2 regions of the Halomonas sp. THAF12 genome follow, and region 2 is predicted to be linked to the other one. Evidence: riboswitches for the same ligand, from Rfam matches in the RefSeq annotation. Region 2 holds a riboswitch; the other holds the start of a gene.
What was found. Region 2 has a riboswitch for thiamine pyrophosphate ahead of thiC (phosphomethylpyrimidine synthase ThiC). Riboswitches for the same ligand answer to the same signal wherever they lie in the genome.
Positions count from the first base shown of each region.

Region 1 (7,279 bases), 600 kb from region 2:
CGGGCCCGGGGAGGGCAGGAAGCCTTTCCCGGGGTCGCCAAGGAGCCGCTAGATGTCCGTCAGAGAGATCCCGCTGTATATCGATGGCCAGGCCGTCACCTCGCAGAGCCAGGAATGGCGCGACGTGCTCAATCCGGCCACCCAGGAGGTGGTCGCCCGGGTGCCGTTCTGCACCCTCGAGGAGGTCGACCGTGCCGTGGCCAGCGCTAGGGCCGCCTTCTTCGAGTGGCGCCGCACGCCACTGGCCAAGCGCCAGCGCATCATGCTGCGGCTGCAGGCGCTGATCCGCGAGCACACCGAGGAGCTGGCCGCGCTGATCACCGAGGAGCATGGCAAGACCCTGCCCGACGCCGCCGGCGAGGTGGGGCGCGGGCTCGAGGTGGTGGAACACGCCTGCTCGATCACCTCGCTGCAGCTCGGCGAGCTGGCCGAGAACGCCGCCACCGAGGTCGACGTCTACACCCTCAACCAGCCGCTGGGCGTCGGCGCCGGGATCACCGCCTTCAACTTCCCGATCATGCTGCCGTGCTTCATGTTCCCGCTGGCCATCGCCACCGGCAACACCTTCGTGCTCAAGCCCTCGGAGCAGGATCCGAGCTCGACCATGCGGCTGGTCGAGCTGGCCCACGAGGCCGGCGTGCCGGACGGCGTGCTCAACGTGGTGCACGGCGGCCCGGACGTGGCCAACCGCCTCTGCGACCACCCGGACATCAAGGCGATGTCGTTCATCGGCTCGACCCACGTCGGCACCCAGCTCTATCGTCGCGCCTCCGAGGCCGGCAAGCGCGCCCAGGCGATGATGGGGGCCAAGAACCACTGCGTGGTGATGCCCGACGCCAACCGCAGCCAGGCCATCAACAACCTGCTGGGCTCCGCCTTCGGCGCCGCCGGCCAGCGCTGCATGGCCAACTCGGTGGTGGTGCTGGTGGGCGAGGCCCGCGAGTGGCTGGACGAGCTGGCCGAGGCCGCCCGCCACATGAAGGTCGGCCCCGGCACCCAGCGCGACGCCGACCTCGGCCCGCTGGTCTCGCCGGCCGCCCAGGCGCGGGTGGAGGACCTGATCGCCACCGGCGAGAAGGAAGGCGCCCGGCTGCTGGTCGACGGCCGCGGCTGCGAGGTCGAGGGCTATCCGGACGGCAACTTCGTCGGCCCGACCCTGTTCAGCGACGTGACCGCGGAGATGGCCATCTACCGCGAGGAGATCTTCGGCCCGGTGCTGTGCGTGGTGAGCGTGGAGACCCTCGACGAGGCGATCGCCTTCATCAACGCCAATCCCAACGGCAACGGCACCTCGATCTTCACCAACTCCGGCTGGGTGGCGCGGCGCTTCGAGACCGAGATCGACGTCGGCCAGGTGGGCATCAACGTGCCGATCCCGGTGCCGGTGGCCTACTTCAGCTTCACCGGCTCGCGGGCCTCCAAGCTCGGCGACCTGGGCCCCAACGGCAAGCAGGCCATCGCCTTCTGGACCCAGACCAAGACCGTCACCGCCCGCTGGTTCGAGCCCGAGAACGTCTCCGGCGGCATCAACAGCACCATCTCGCTGAGCTGATCCCCTCCCGCTCGGCGGTGAGCGACGGCCCCGTCTCGAGAGAGGCGGGGCCGTCCTGTTGGCCGCCGGGAAGGGCGCTGAATCAGCCCAGCGCCATCTCCAGCAGCTCGCCCACCGGCGCCAGCTGGCTCTCGTGCAGCAGCAGGTGGCTCTCGCCGGGAGCGTCATCGGCGGGGTGGACCACGGCGAACTCGCCTTCCTCAAGATGAAATTCGTGGATCTCGCGGAGGCCTCCGGGCGTCTCGCAGCGGATCGAGCGGTAGGCCTCGTCCTCGCCGTAGGTCAGGCGGTGATAGACCTTGAAGAAGGTGTAGAGCGACAGGCCCCGGGGAAACGCCGGCCAGCGGGCCGGGTTGGCGCGGGTCTCGGCGTCGATCTCGTGACCCTCGGCCTCGGCGCCGTCGATGGCCGAGGCCAGCGGTGCGGCGAGCAGGGTGGCGGCCTCGCCGGGCAGCGGCGCCAGGGCCTCGACGGCCTGCCGGTAGCGCTCGGCCGCGGCGTGCAGGTCGGCCATCGTGCGCAGCGGATGGTCGCTGTGGCGCAGGTCCTCGGGCGCGCAGACCCCGTTCTCCCAGCCGTGGATCACCCTGAGCGTCAGTCGCCCCTCGCGCATCGGCGCCTCCAGCAGGGCCTGGAGGGCGACGCGCAGATGCAGCTGGCGCTCGGGGACGCCGTTGGCGAAGGCGGCGTAGGGCTCGGCGAAGATCCGGTGCAGGCAACCGGGGGCGTGTTCCTTGGCTTCGGTATACGGCATGGCGGGGTCCGGGCTGGTTGTTCGAATGGCGGGAAGGATGTGTCATGCTGGCGCGGCTATCCGGATATCGGCCATGTTGGCCCTGTCTTGAGGATCGCCACCACCATCCATTCACTGTCGCCAGGGGAGTCTCGCCGGCATCGGCGGGGCTGAGAGAGCGTGCGTCGCTGACCCTGGAACCTGATCCGGTTCATGCCGGCGGAGGAAGTGCGACATGCCTTATCTGACGTCAGCCGTGCTTGGCGCGGCGCTTTTGTGTTTCACCGTGCTGGGCCTGCGTGCCCGTCGGGCGGACGGTCCGCTCGACGACTACGTCACCGCCCGCAACTCCCAGTCGGCCCCGACCCTGGGGCTCTCCTTCCTGGCCTCCGGCATGGGCGCCTGGATCCTCTTCGCGCCGCCCGAGATCGGCGCCTTCGTCGGCCCGCTGGGCCTGGCCGGCTATGCCATCGGCTCGGCGCTGCCGTTCATCGTGCTCGGCGCCTTCGGCCCGGCGATCCGCCGCCGCCTGCCCGAGGGACGCAGCATCGGCGAGTACGCCGAGGCCTGCTTCGGCGCCGGCATCCGCCGCTGGGTGGCACTGGTCTCGGTGCTGTACATGGGCTGCTTCCTGGCCGCCGAGCTGACCGCCATCGGCGCCATCACCGGGCTGCTGTCGGACGTGCCGGTGGCGCTGGTGGTGGTCGGCGTGGCGGCGGCGACCCTGCTCTACACCGCGCTGGGCGGGCTGCGCGCGAGCCTGGCCACCGATCGCTGGCAGGCCTGGCTGCTGCTGGCCCTGCTGCTGCTGGTGGGCGGCGTGGCGCTGGCCCGGCTGCCCGAGCTGCCGGCCGGGGCCGCGCTGCCGTCGATTCCCGCCGCTGACGCCCTGTCCGTGGCGCTGACGCTGGTGATCGCGGTGACCGCGGCCAACCTCTTCCACCAGGGCTACTGGCAGCGGGTGTGGGCGGCCCGGGACGACCGGGCGCTGGGGCGCGGCGCCTGGCTGGGCGGGGCCGTGACCGTGCTGGTGGTGGCGGTGGTCGGCGGCCTCGGCATGCTGGCCGCCATGGCGGGGGTGTCGCTGGGCGAGCCGCCGATCCCGTTCTTCGCGCTGCTCGCCGAGGCGCCGGGCTGGCTGGCGCTGCCGGCGCTGGTGCTGGCGGTGACGCTGGTGGCCTCCAGCGTCGATACCCTGCAGAACGGCATCGCCTCGCTCGTGGTGGCCGGCAGCGGCTGCCGCGGCCTGTCGCTCAGGGCGGCGAGGTGGGTCACCGTGGCGCTGATGGTGCCGGTGGTGGCGATCGCCCTGCAGGGGCTCTCGGTGCTGCGGCTGTTCCTGATCGCCGATCTCTTGTGCGCGGCCATCGTGGTGCCGGTGCTGCTGGGGCTGTGGGCGCGGATGAGCGCCGCGGCGGCGCTGGCCGGCGGCCTCGCCGGGCTGGCCGGGGCGGTGCTGCCGGGCTGGGTCGCCTCGGGCAGTGCCCTCGACGGCCTGCTGGCGGCGAGCTTCCCCGGCGGGGTGCCGACCCTGCCGCCGTTTCTCGGCGCGCTCCTGGCCTCCAGCGCGGTGGCGCTGCTGGTGGCCTGGCGGCGTCCGCTGGCGCGGCGCACGGCCTGAACGGTTGCCAGGCCGGCGGATGACCGCCACCCTCTGAGGGTCATCCCGACCTGACGAAGGAGCCGTGCCATGAGTGATACGCCACAGGATCCACGCCGTCGCCATTCCGCCCCGGTGGTGGACGGCGTCGGCAAGTCGGCCAGCCGCGCCATGCTGCGCGCGGTGGGCTTCAATGACGACGACTTCACCCGGCCCCAGGTGGGCATCGCCTCCACCTGGAGCCGCGTCACGCCCTGCAACAGCCACATCGGCGAGCTGGCCGAGCAGGCCAGCGCCGGCGCCGATGCGGCCGGCGGCAAGGGCGTGATCTTCAACACCATCACCATCTCCGACGGCATCGCCAATGGCACCGAGGGCATGAAGTACTCGCTGGTGTCGCGGGAGGTGATCGCCGATTCCATCGAGACGGTGGCCGGCTGCGAGGGCTTCGATGGCCTGGTGGCCATCGGCGGCTGCGACAAGAACATGCCCGGCTGCCTGATCGGCCTGGCGCGGCTCGACCGGCCCAGCGTCTTCGTCTACGGCGGCACCATCCTGCCCGGCGAGGGGCACACCGACATCGTCTCGGTGTTCGAGGCCATGGGCGCCCACAGCCGCGGCGATCTCGACCTCATCGACGTCAAGCGGATCGAGGAGACGGCGATTCCCGGGCCCGGCGCCTGCGGCGGCATGTACACCGCCAACACCATGGCCTCGGCCATCGAGGCGCTGGGCATGAGCCTGCCCGGCAGCTCGGCGCAGAACGCCGTGTCGCGCAACAAGCGCGATGACAGCCGGGCGGCGGGGGAGGCGGTGCTGACGCTGCTCGAGCGCGACATCACGCCCTCGGACATCATGACCCGCGAGGCCTTCGAGAACGCCATCACCGTGGTGATCGCCCTGGGCGGCTCCACCAATGCGGTGCTGCACCTGATCGCCATGGCCGACGCCATCGGCGTGTCGATCACCCTCGACGACTTCACCGCGATCGGCAAGCGGGTGCCGGTGCTCGCCGACCTGCGCCCCAGCGGCCAGTACATGATGAGCGAACTGGTCGAGATCGGCGGCATCCAGCCGCTGATGAAGACCCTGCTCGACGCCGGGCTCTTGCACGGCGACTGCCTGACCGTGACCGGCGCCACGCTGGCCGAGAACCTGGCCAAGGTGGCGCCCTATCCCGAAGGTCAGGCGATCATCGCGCCCCTCGAGGCGCCGCTGAAGGCCCAGAGCCACCTGCGCGTGCTGCACGGCAACCTGGCCCCGGAGGGGGCGGTGGCCAAGATCACCGGCAAGGAGGGCACCCGCTTCTCGGGCACGGCCCGGGTGTTCGGCTCCGAGGAGGAGGCCCAGGCGCGCATCAACGACGGCAGCGTGGTGGCCGGCGACGTGGTGGTGATCCGCTACGAGGGGCCCCGCGGCGGGCCCGGCATGCGCGAGATGCTCACGCCGACCTCGGCGATCATGGGGCGCGGGCTCGGCAGCGAGGTGGCCCTGATCACCGACGGCCGCTTCTCCGGCGGCAGCCACGGCTTCGTGGTCGGCCACGTGACGCCCGAGGCCTTCGACGGCGGCCCCTTGGCGCTGGTCGAGGACGGCGACACCATCACCCTCGACGCCGAGGCCGACACCATCAATGTCGCGCTCACCGTCGAGGAACTCGAACGCCGCCGCGCGGCCTGGCAGCGGCCGGCGCCGCGCTACACCCGCGGGGTGCTGGCCAAGTACGCGCGCACGGTGAGCTCCGCCTCGACCGGGGCGGTGACCGACCGGCCCGACTAGCGTCGCCACGGGTGACTGATGCCAGACACGACGACGCCGCCCCGAGGGGCGGCGTCGTTCGTGGCGGGCCGGTAAGGCAAAGCCCGGTGGCGGCCGCGCTTACTGCGAGAGGGCGTCGCCCATCATGTCGTCGAAGGTCATGGCGTTCTCGGGCAGCTCGAAGGCCGAGGCGGCCGGGGTCTCGTCGGACAGCGAGGCGATCCGGAAGCGGTCGCCGAAGCGCAGCATGCCGAATCCTTCTTCCTCCAGCGCCGTGGCGATGGGATCGGGCTCGCCGGTCATGGTCCGCTGGTAGGCGTGGAAGGCGCTCATCAGCTCGCGGACCTGATCGTCGTCGCTCAGCACCAGGGTATCGTCGTGGGCGTTGCCGGCCTTGTCGGTCCAGGCCAGCTGGTAGACCTCGCCCTCCAGGCCGGCGATGGTTTCCTGCTCTCCGGTGGCCTCGAGGGACTCGATCGAGTCGGCCTGCTGGCTGGTCAGCCCGGCCATGGCCTGGTCGTTGCCCATGCTCTCGGCCATCTGCTTGAGGCGGGCCATGTCCATGACCAGGGTCTGGCCCTGCATCTCGGTCACCATGTAGCCGTTGCCGTCCTTGAGCAGCATGAAGCCCGCCTGGGCCTGCTGGGGGAAGTCCATGCGCAGGTCATCGCCCGCCCAGCTGACTTCCATGGTGGCGTTGCCCTGGTCGGAGCGGCTCTCGAGGGTGGCCTGGCCATCGGCCAGGGCGGGCAGCGAGGCGGCCAGCAGCAGGCCGGTCACGAGGTGGCGCATCGGGAATCTCCCTGATCTCGAATCCATGAGGCAGAGGGCCGGCCAAGCCGGCCCGGACCCTGGTCGCGGGCGAGCGGATCGCCGGGCGGCTAGGGTGGCGTGAGTTCGTGGTCGATGGTGTTGCGCAGTGCCTGTAGCTCATCGAGGGTGAGCTGCTCCAGGCGGCCGGCGAGGAGGTCGCTGATCTTCTGCATGGGCAGGCCCGCGCGGCGGGCGATCTCGCGGTTGCCGAGATCCGATACGGCGATCAGCCGGGTGATGATGCGCATGAGGCGCGTACGTTGTTCCAGGTCCCTGACGTCGAGGTCAGGGCATCGTCGCGGAGGGTCGAGGAGTTCCGCGTTGGAAAAGCTTGCCGTGCTCATGATGCTCCACAGGACAGAATCGACCGCTACAGCATGAAGCCTTTTGACGCGTTTCGCTAGTGGTCGAAAGGGGGAGAGTGGTCGGGAGAGGAGCCGGTGTCGCGGACGAGATTTCTCGATGGCGGAAACCGCAAAGGCAAGGCCTTCTCTGGCCAGGGAAAGAGTTTGAATTCGTCGCAATTGTTGTTTATTTTCAACATCGTTCGATAAATACAACGTTTCATGTCGCGACTCAAGGACACTGTAAAATGAACAGCGATACAACGCATCTCTCGCGCGTGCTGGCGCGCAAGGACGTGCTGGCCCTGGCCTTCGGCGCGATGATCGGCTGGGGCTGGATCGTGATGACCGGCAACTGGATTCAGTCGGCGGGCAGCCTGGGTGCCATCACGGCGTTCCTGATCGGTGGCGCGGTGATCGTGCTGGTGGGGCTGACCTATGCCGAGCTTGCCTCGGCCATGCCCCAGGTGGGCGGCGAG
Region 1 covers NZ_CP045399.1:614,857-622,135, forward strand. The annotation lists gene FIU88_RS02780 (CoA-acylating methylmalonate-semialdehyde dehydrogenase) at 53-1,552, shown strand; gene FIU88_RS02785 (hypothetical protein) at 1,635-2,306, opposite strand; TPP riboswitch at 2,419-2,531, shown strand; gene FIU88_RS02790 (sodium:solute symporter) at 2,521-3,906, shown strand; gene ilvD (dihydroxy-acid dehydratase) at 3,976-5,664, shown strand; gene FIU88_RS02800 (hypothetical protein) at 5,764-6,435, opposite strand; gene FIU88_RS02805 (XRE family transcriptional regulator) at 6,525-6,800, opposite strand; gene FIU88_RS02810 (APC family permease) at 7,049-7,279, shown strand, end outside.
Region 1: linked by a shared signal. The riboswitch ahead of FIU88_RS02790 (sodium:solute symporter) and the one ahead of thiC (phosphomethylpyrimidine synthase ThiC) in region 2 are both predicted to bind thiamine pyrophosphate.

Region 2 (7,279 bases):
TCTACATGCCGGCGGTGGTCGGCCTGGCCGTGCTGGTGGCCGTGGTGCCGCCGCTGGCGCTGGGCGGCGCCTGGGGCGAGTGGACCTATCGCGCCCTGGCGCTGCTGCTGATCGGCTGCCCCTGCGCGCTGGTGATCTCGGTGCCGGCCTCGATCGCCTCGTCGCTTTCCTGCGGCGCGCGTCACGGGCTGCTGCTCAAGGGCGGGGCGGTGATGGAAGCCGCGGCCCGCACCGAGGCGGTGGCCTTCGACAAGACCGGGACCCTGACCGAGGGCCGGCCGCGGGTGACCGACGTGGTCCCGGCGGGCGATGAAGTGACGGCGCAAGGCGTGATCGCCCTGGCGGCTAGCCTCGAGCGCGACGCCAGCCATCCGCTGGCGCTGGCGGTGCTCGAGCACGCGGAGTCACTCGGCGTCGCGCCCGGGATCGCCACCGAGGCGCGGGCGGTGCCCGGGCAGGGCGTCGAGGCACGGATCGAGGGCCGCCGGGCCTTCGTCGGGGCGCCGCGCCACGCGGCCGAACGCGGCACGCTGGCCGAGGGGCTGGCAGAGCGACTCGAGGCCCTCGAGGCCGAGGGCAAGACGGTGATCGTGGCGATCGAAGACGGCGTGGCGGTGGGGGCGATCGCCCTGCGCGACGAGCCTCGGCGTGATGCCATGGCCGGCGTGGAGGCGCTGTCGGCGCTGGGCGTGCGCTCGGTGATGCTGACCGGCGACAACGATCGCACCGCCGCGGCCATTGCCGGGCGCCTCGGCATCGAGCGTCGCGCCGAGCTGCTGCCGGAGGGCAAGGTGGAGGCGATCCGCGAGCTGGCCCGCCGTGAGCGGGTGATGATGATCGGCGACGGCATCAACGACGCCCCGGCGCTGGCCAGCGCCCAGGTGGGCGTGGCCATGGGCTCGGGGACGGACGTGGCGCTGGAGACCGCCGACGGGGCCCTGCTGCGCAACCGGGTGGGCGACGCGGCGGCGCTGATCCGGCTGGCGCGGGCGACCATGGCCAACATCCGCCAGAACATCGCCATCGCCCTGGGGCTGAAGGGGCTGTTCTTGGTCACCACCCTGCTCGGCATCACCGGGCTGTGGCTGGCGATCCTGGCCGATACCGGCGCCACCGTGCTGGTCACGCTCAATGCCCTGCGGCTGCTGCGCTTCGCGCCCGGCGGTCGCGATTCGACGCAAGACGACGTGGCGGTTGCCGCCTCGCCCGCGGCAAGCTGAACCAGACTGGCGGCCTACAAGAACGCCGCGCCGGCTGATTGCCGGCGCGGCGTTCTGCATCAAGGCGCGAGGTCAGACCTCACTGTTCATTATGTATGTACAGCTCGGCGCCCTGGTCGCGGAACCTCTCGGCCTGTTCGGCCATGCCGCGCTCGATCGTCTCTCGTTCTGCCGACTCACGATCGCCGTCGAGGCCGTTATCCGCGGCCCCGTCCTTGAAGACCGAATCGCGGACCTCCTGGCTGATCTTCATCGAGCAGAACTTGGGCCCGCACATGGAGCAGAAGTGGGCCACCTTGGCCGAGTCCTTGGGCAGGGTCTCGTCGTGGTACTCGCGGGCGGTGTCCGGGTCGAGGCCGAGGTTGAACTGGTCCTCCCAGCGGAACTCGAAGCGCGCCTTCGACAGGGCATTGTCGCGGCGCTGGGCGGCCGGGTGCCCCTTCGCGAGATCGGCGGCATGCGCGGCGATCTTGTAGGTGATGATGCCGGTCTTGACGTCGTCCTTGTTGGGCAGCCCCAGGTGCTCCTTGGGCGTCACGTAGCAGAGCATGGCGCAGCCGTACCAGCCGATCATCGCCGCGCCGATGCCGGAGGTGATGTGATCGTAGCCGGGGGCGATGTCGGTGGTCAGCGGCCCGAGGGTGTAGAAGGGCGCCTCGTCGCACTCGGCAAGCTGCTTGTCCATGTTCTCCTTGATCAGGTGCATGGGCACGTGGCCGGGGCCCTCGATCATCACCTGGACGTCGTGCCGCCAGGCGATGCGGGTCAGCTCGCCCAGGGTCTCGAGCTCGGCGAACTGGGCCTCGTCGTTGGCGTCGGCCACCGAGCCCGGGCGCAGGCCGTCGCCCAGCGAGAAGGCGACGTCATACTGCTTGCAGATCTCGCAGATCTCCTCGAAGTGCTCGTAGAGGAAGCTTTCGCGGTGGTGGAAGAGGCACCACTTGGCCATGATCGAGCCGCCGCGGGAGACGATGCCGGTGGTGCGTTTGGCCGTGAGCGGCACGTAGCGCAGCAGCACGCCGGCGTGGATGGTGAAGTAGTCGACGCCCTGTTCGGCCTGCTCGATCAGGGTGTCGCGGAACACCTCCCAGGTCAGGTCCTCGGCCACGCCGCCCACCTTCTCCAGCGCCTGGTAGATCGGCACGGTGCCGATCGGCACCGGGGCGTTGCGGATGATCCACTCGCGGGTCTCGTGGATGTTCTGCCCGGTGGAGAGGTCCATGATGGTGTCGGCGCCCCAGCGGATGCCCCAGGTCATCTTGTCGACCTCGTCCTCGATGGAGGAGGTGACCGCCGAGTTGCCGAGGTTGCCGTTGATCTTCACCAGGAAGTTCCGGCCGATGATCATCGGCTCGGATTCCGGGTGGTTGATGTTGTTGGGGATGATGGCGCGGCCGGCGGCCACCTCGTCGCGCACGAACTCGGGCGTGATCTCCTCGGGCAGGCGGGCGCCGAAGGCCACGCCCGGATGCTGGTGGCCGAGGATGCGCTCGACCTCTTCCGACCCCAACGCCTGGCGCTTCTGGTTTTCCCGAATGGCGATGAATTCCATCTCCGGGGTGACGATGCCCCGGCGCGCGTAGTGCAGCTGGGTGACGTTCTTCCCTGCCTTGGCCCGGCGAGGCGTGCGGGTCAGCTCGAAGCGCAGCGGGGCGAGCATCGGGTCGTTGGCGCGGCGGCGGCCGTACTCGGAGGTCGGGCCGTCGAGGAACTCGGTATCGCCGCGCTCCTCGATCCAGCCGCGGCGCAGCTCGGGCAGGCCGCGGCGCAGGTCGATGGCGGCCTCGGGGTCGGTGTAGGGGCCGGAGGTGTCGTAGACCAGCAGCGGCGGGTTCTGCTCATCCGGGCCGTCGCCGGAGGTGCGGGTCGGCGACAGGCCGATCTCGCGGAAGGGCACGCGGATATCGGGCCGCGAGCCCTCGACGAAGACCTTGCGCGAGCCCGGCAGCGGGGCCACGGCGGCTTCGTCGACGCGGGCGCTCTCGTTGAGGAAATGGGGGGTCTTGCTCATGGTCGTGCTCCCTTGGCTTGAGTGGTTCGTCAGGGAGGACCGTCGGGGAGGACAGGGGCGGCCGGCGCCGAGGCGCCGCCGCCTGTCGCTTGATCCCTACGCTGGTCCTAGCCAGTTCAGGTTCAACGGGACCCATGCTCGGGCGCCTCGCGCCGCATGATCTCAGCCGTCTTCAACGGCACCCCGTCAAGCGTGGTGGTGCCCGCCGCTGGGCGGGCCGTGTCATCATCGTTATCTCGTGCATGTGGCTCGGGGCTGATCCGGGGGCAGCTCTCCGAGGAGGCGCTGTGAATACCTCCCTGTACGCTACCGACGCCATCCATGGCGTAGGACCTCCTCTTCGAGCTGCCCCCGGCGCCCCTCATTCACTCGGCAGATATCTCTCAGTCCGCGCGATCCAGCCCCATCTGCCAGAAGTCGATCTCCAGCCGGGTGGCGTCGCGGAACAGCCGCGCCAGCTGGTCGAAGCGCGCCGGCGTCACTTCGGCCAGGCGCGCGTCCAGCCAGGCGATCTCGGCCTGCATGGCGCTCTGGAACTCGTCGCCCTGGTACATGGCGATCCAGGCGTCATAGGGGTTGGCGTCGCCGCGCACGGTGAACGGCTGGGCCTGAAGCCAGTTGGCGATCTCGCCGTAGCCCACCAGGCAGGGGGCCAGCGCCACGCGCAGGTCGAGCAGGTCGCCGCGGCTGCCGGCGTCGAGCACGAAGCGGGTGTAGGCCAGGGTGGCGCGGGCCTCGGGCAGCGCCGCCAGGTCGTCCTCGGTGATGCCCCAGTCGCGGCAGAAGCCGCGGTGCAGGTCCAGCTCGACGTCGAGGATGGTCTTCAGGCCGTCGAAGGCCTGGCGCAGCTCGTCCAGGTCGCGGCTCTTGTAGGCGGCCAGGGCGTAGGCGCGGGCGAAGTGGATCAGGAACAGGTAGTCCTGCTGCAGGTAGTGGCGGAAGGCGTCCGCCTCCAGCGTGCCGGCGCCCAGGCCGCGGACGAAGTCGTGTTCGGTGTAGGCGCGCCAGTCGGCCTGGCAGGCGGCGGTGAGATCACTGAAGCGACGGTCCATCTTGCCTCCGATTCCGATGAGAGCGGATGCCGGAGGGCGTGCATGACGCACGGGCGTAGCGGAAGCGGGGAGGGAGCGCCGGGCGCAAGGAGGGCGCGCCGGCCCGCCGCCTGATTCCCTACGCCGGTTCACGTGCGGCGTCTGCCACACCCACCCGGATCAGGTTCCACGGGACCAGCGCTGGGGGCTGTCTCGAGCGTTGTCGAGCGCGAGCCTGCGCCATCTCAGCCGGTTCCACCGGCACCCCGTCAAGCGAATGGGCCGAGTCTAGCAGCTTGACGGGCGACGAACATCCCTGTCGTCGCCCCGGCCACCGCGCGACGGCAGCGTGACGGTCATTCGCCCTGGACGGCGCGGGCCTCGGCACTCGCCGACCGCGCCCAGTCGCTGCCGAAGGACTGGATCGGCATCTCGCAGGGTCGCTCGGCCGGGGGGACGGCGGGCTCGTCGGCGGGCTCGAGATCCAGCGGCGCCGGCTCGGCCTCGAGCACCGCCGGCGGGGCGGTCTCGCCGGGCACCAGCAGCAGGCCGCGCCGGCGCAGGCCACGCCCGATCGTCAGGCTGCTGCTCCAGCGCACCAGCGGCGCGGCCAGCAGCAGCCCTAACCACACCGGCGTCAGCCACCAGAAGAAGGTCGGCGTGGCCCACCAGGTCACGCCCGCCCAGCAGAGGCCGATCAGGCTGCCCGGCCAGGTGTGGCGCAGCGCCTCGCGCCAGGGCAGGGCGCGTCCCTCGCGTGACTGGGGGTTCCAGGCCACGGTGCGGCCGCTGAAGACCTCGATCACGAAGCGGCTGTGGAAGACCATCATCAGCGGCGCGATCAGCATCGCGAACAGCGCCTCCAGCAGGGCGCTGGCGACCAGCCTGCCGCGTCCGCCGTAGCGGGACGGCGCCCGGCACAGGGCCAGCACGACGCCCAGCAGCTTGGGCATCAGCAGCATCGCCAGGGTGCCGCCGAGCAGCGGCATGATCAGGTTGGGCGGGGCGATCGGCCAGTCCGGGAACAGCTGGGCGTCGGAGGTGAAGAAGTTGGGCGCGATCAGGGCACGCAGCAGGGCATCGGCGGTGCTGACCACGAGGATCGCCAGCCAGATCAGCGACGACAGGTAGGCCAGGGCGCCGCACAGGAAGTGCACCCGGCTGACCAGGTGCAGGCCGCCGGCGCCGAGCAGGCGCAGGTGCTGCAGGTTGCCCTGGACCCAGCGGCGGTCGCGCTTGGCGTAGTCGAGGATATGGCTCGGCATCTCCTCGAAGCTGCCGCCGAGGTCGGTGCGCATGCGCACCTCCCAGCCGGCGCGCCGCAGCAGCGCGGCCTCGACGAAGTCGTGGCTGAGGATGTCGCCACCCAGCGGCGGGCGTCCGGGCAGCTCGGGCAGGCCGGCATGCCGAATGAAGGGCGCCACGCGCAGGATGGCGTTGTGGCCGAAGTAGTTGGCGGCGTCGGACTGCCAGAAGCTCAGGCCGGCGGCCAGCATCGGCGAGTAGACGGCCGCCGCGAACTGGTTGGCACGGCCGAACAGGCTGTCCTGGCGCACGGGGATCGGCACCGTCTGCAGCAGCCCGAGGCGCGGATTGGCCTCCATCTGGGCGATCAGCTCATGCACGGTATCGCCGCTCATCACGCTGTCGGCGTCGAGCACCAGCATGAAGTCGTAGCGCTGCCCCCAGCGCTGGCAGAAGTCGCCGAGGTTGCCGGCCTTGCGGCCGGCGTTGCTGTCGCGATGGCGGTAGTGCAGCCGGCAGTGGCCGGCCAGCCGCCGCTGCAGCGCGGCCATGACGGCCTTCTCCTCGGCCACCACGGACTCGTCGGTGCTGTCGCTGAGCACGAAGGCCTCGATGTGCCGGCGCTCGGAGATCGGCGGCAGGTCCCGGCAGGTCGCCTCCAGACCCGCGGCGACCCGCTCGACGTCCTCGTTGTGGATCGGCATCACCAGGGCGGTGCGCGAGCGGGCGTCGTCGGGCGGCCGGGGCGAGCCGGCCCTGGCCAGGCTCAGCGGGTCGCGGCCGGCGAGGCTCAGGGTGAAGCCGATCAGCCCGCTCCAGAAGGCCACGGCGATCCAGCCGAAGGTCACCGCGAACAGCGCCATGACCGCCAGCTCCAGCGGGGTCAGGCCGCCGACGTGGAGGATGCGGAACATGGTCCACACGCCGAGGGCGGTGGTGGCGGCGATCAGCAGGGCGACGGCCCAGCGGCGGGTGCGGCGCCAGGGAATGGGCGCCGCGGCGTTGCGGCAATCAGCGGCGCTCATCGGGATACCAGACATAGTTCCAGGTTTCGGTCAGCGGCTCGCCGTGCAGGGTCAGGGCCAGGCGCATGTCGGCCGGGGTGCCGTCCTCCGGCGCGAGGCGGAAGCTGGCGCGCCAGGTGCCGTCGGGCAGGCGCTGGACGCGGGGCTCGATCAGCTCGCCGCTGGAGGTGGTCAGGTGCGGCTCCACCGCCTGGTCGGCCTCGAGGCCGTCGAGCGTGGGCCCCTGGAAGTCGACGATGAAGACGCGCTGGCTCTCGGGCGGCGGATCGTCCTGCCCCGGCGTGGCGCCCCAGCCCTGACGCGAGCGCAGCACATGGGCGAGCCGCTGTTCGGGCGGGGTGGCGCCGAGGGTGCTCAGCCGGTAGCGGAAGGTCCGCGACTGGCCGGCCTCGAGCGGCTGTTCGGGGATCCAGTAGGCGGTGATGTTGTCGTTGGCCTCGCTGTCGGAAGGGATCTCGACCAGCTCGACGCGGCCCTGACCCCAGTCGCCCAGCGGCGTGACCCATTCGCTGGGGCGCGTCTCGTAGCGGGCCTCGGCATCGAGGTAGGCCTCGAATTGGCGCGGCCGCTGGATCAGCCCGAAGCCCCGGGGCGAGGCGTCCTGCAGGCTCGACAGGTGCAGCGTCGCGGGATTGCTCAGCGGGCGCCAGATGCGTTCGCCGTCGCCGGTCTGCATGGCCAGGCCGCTGGAGTCGTGGACCCGCGGGCGATAGTCGTCCGCCGGGTACTCGCCGAGCCCGCCGTGCA
Region 2 covers NZ_CP045399.1:1,211,974-1,219,252, forward strand. The annotation lists gene FIU88_RS05450 (heavy metal translocating P-type ATPase) at 1-1,220, shown strand, start outside; gene thiC (phosphomethylpyrimidine synthase ThiC) at 1,300-3,231, opposite strand; TPP riboswitch at 3,308-3,427, opposite strand; gene tenA (thiaminase II) at 3,615-4,283, opposite strand; TPP riboswitch at 4,381-4,541, opposite strand; gene mdoH (glucans biosynthesis glucosyltransferase MdoH) at 4,619-6,532, opposite strand; gene FIU88_RS05470 (glucan biosynthesis protein) at 6,519-7,279, opposite strand, start outside.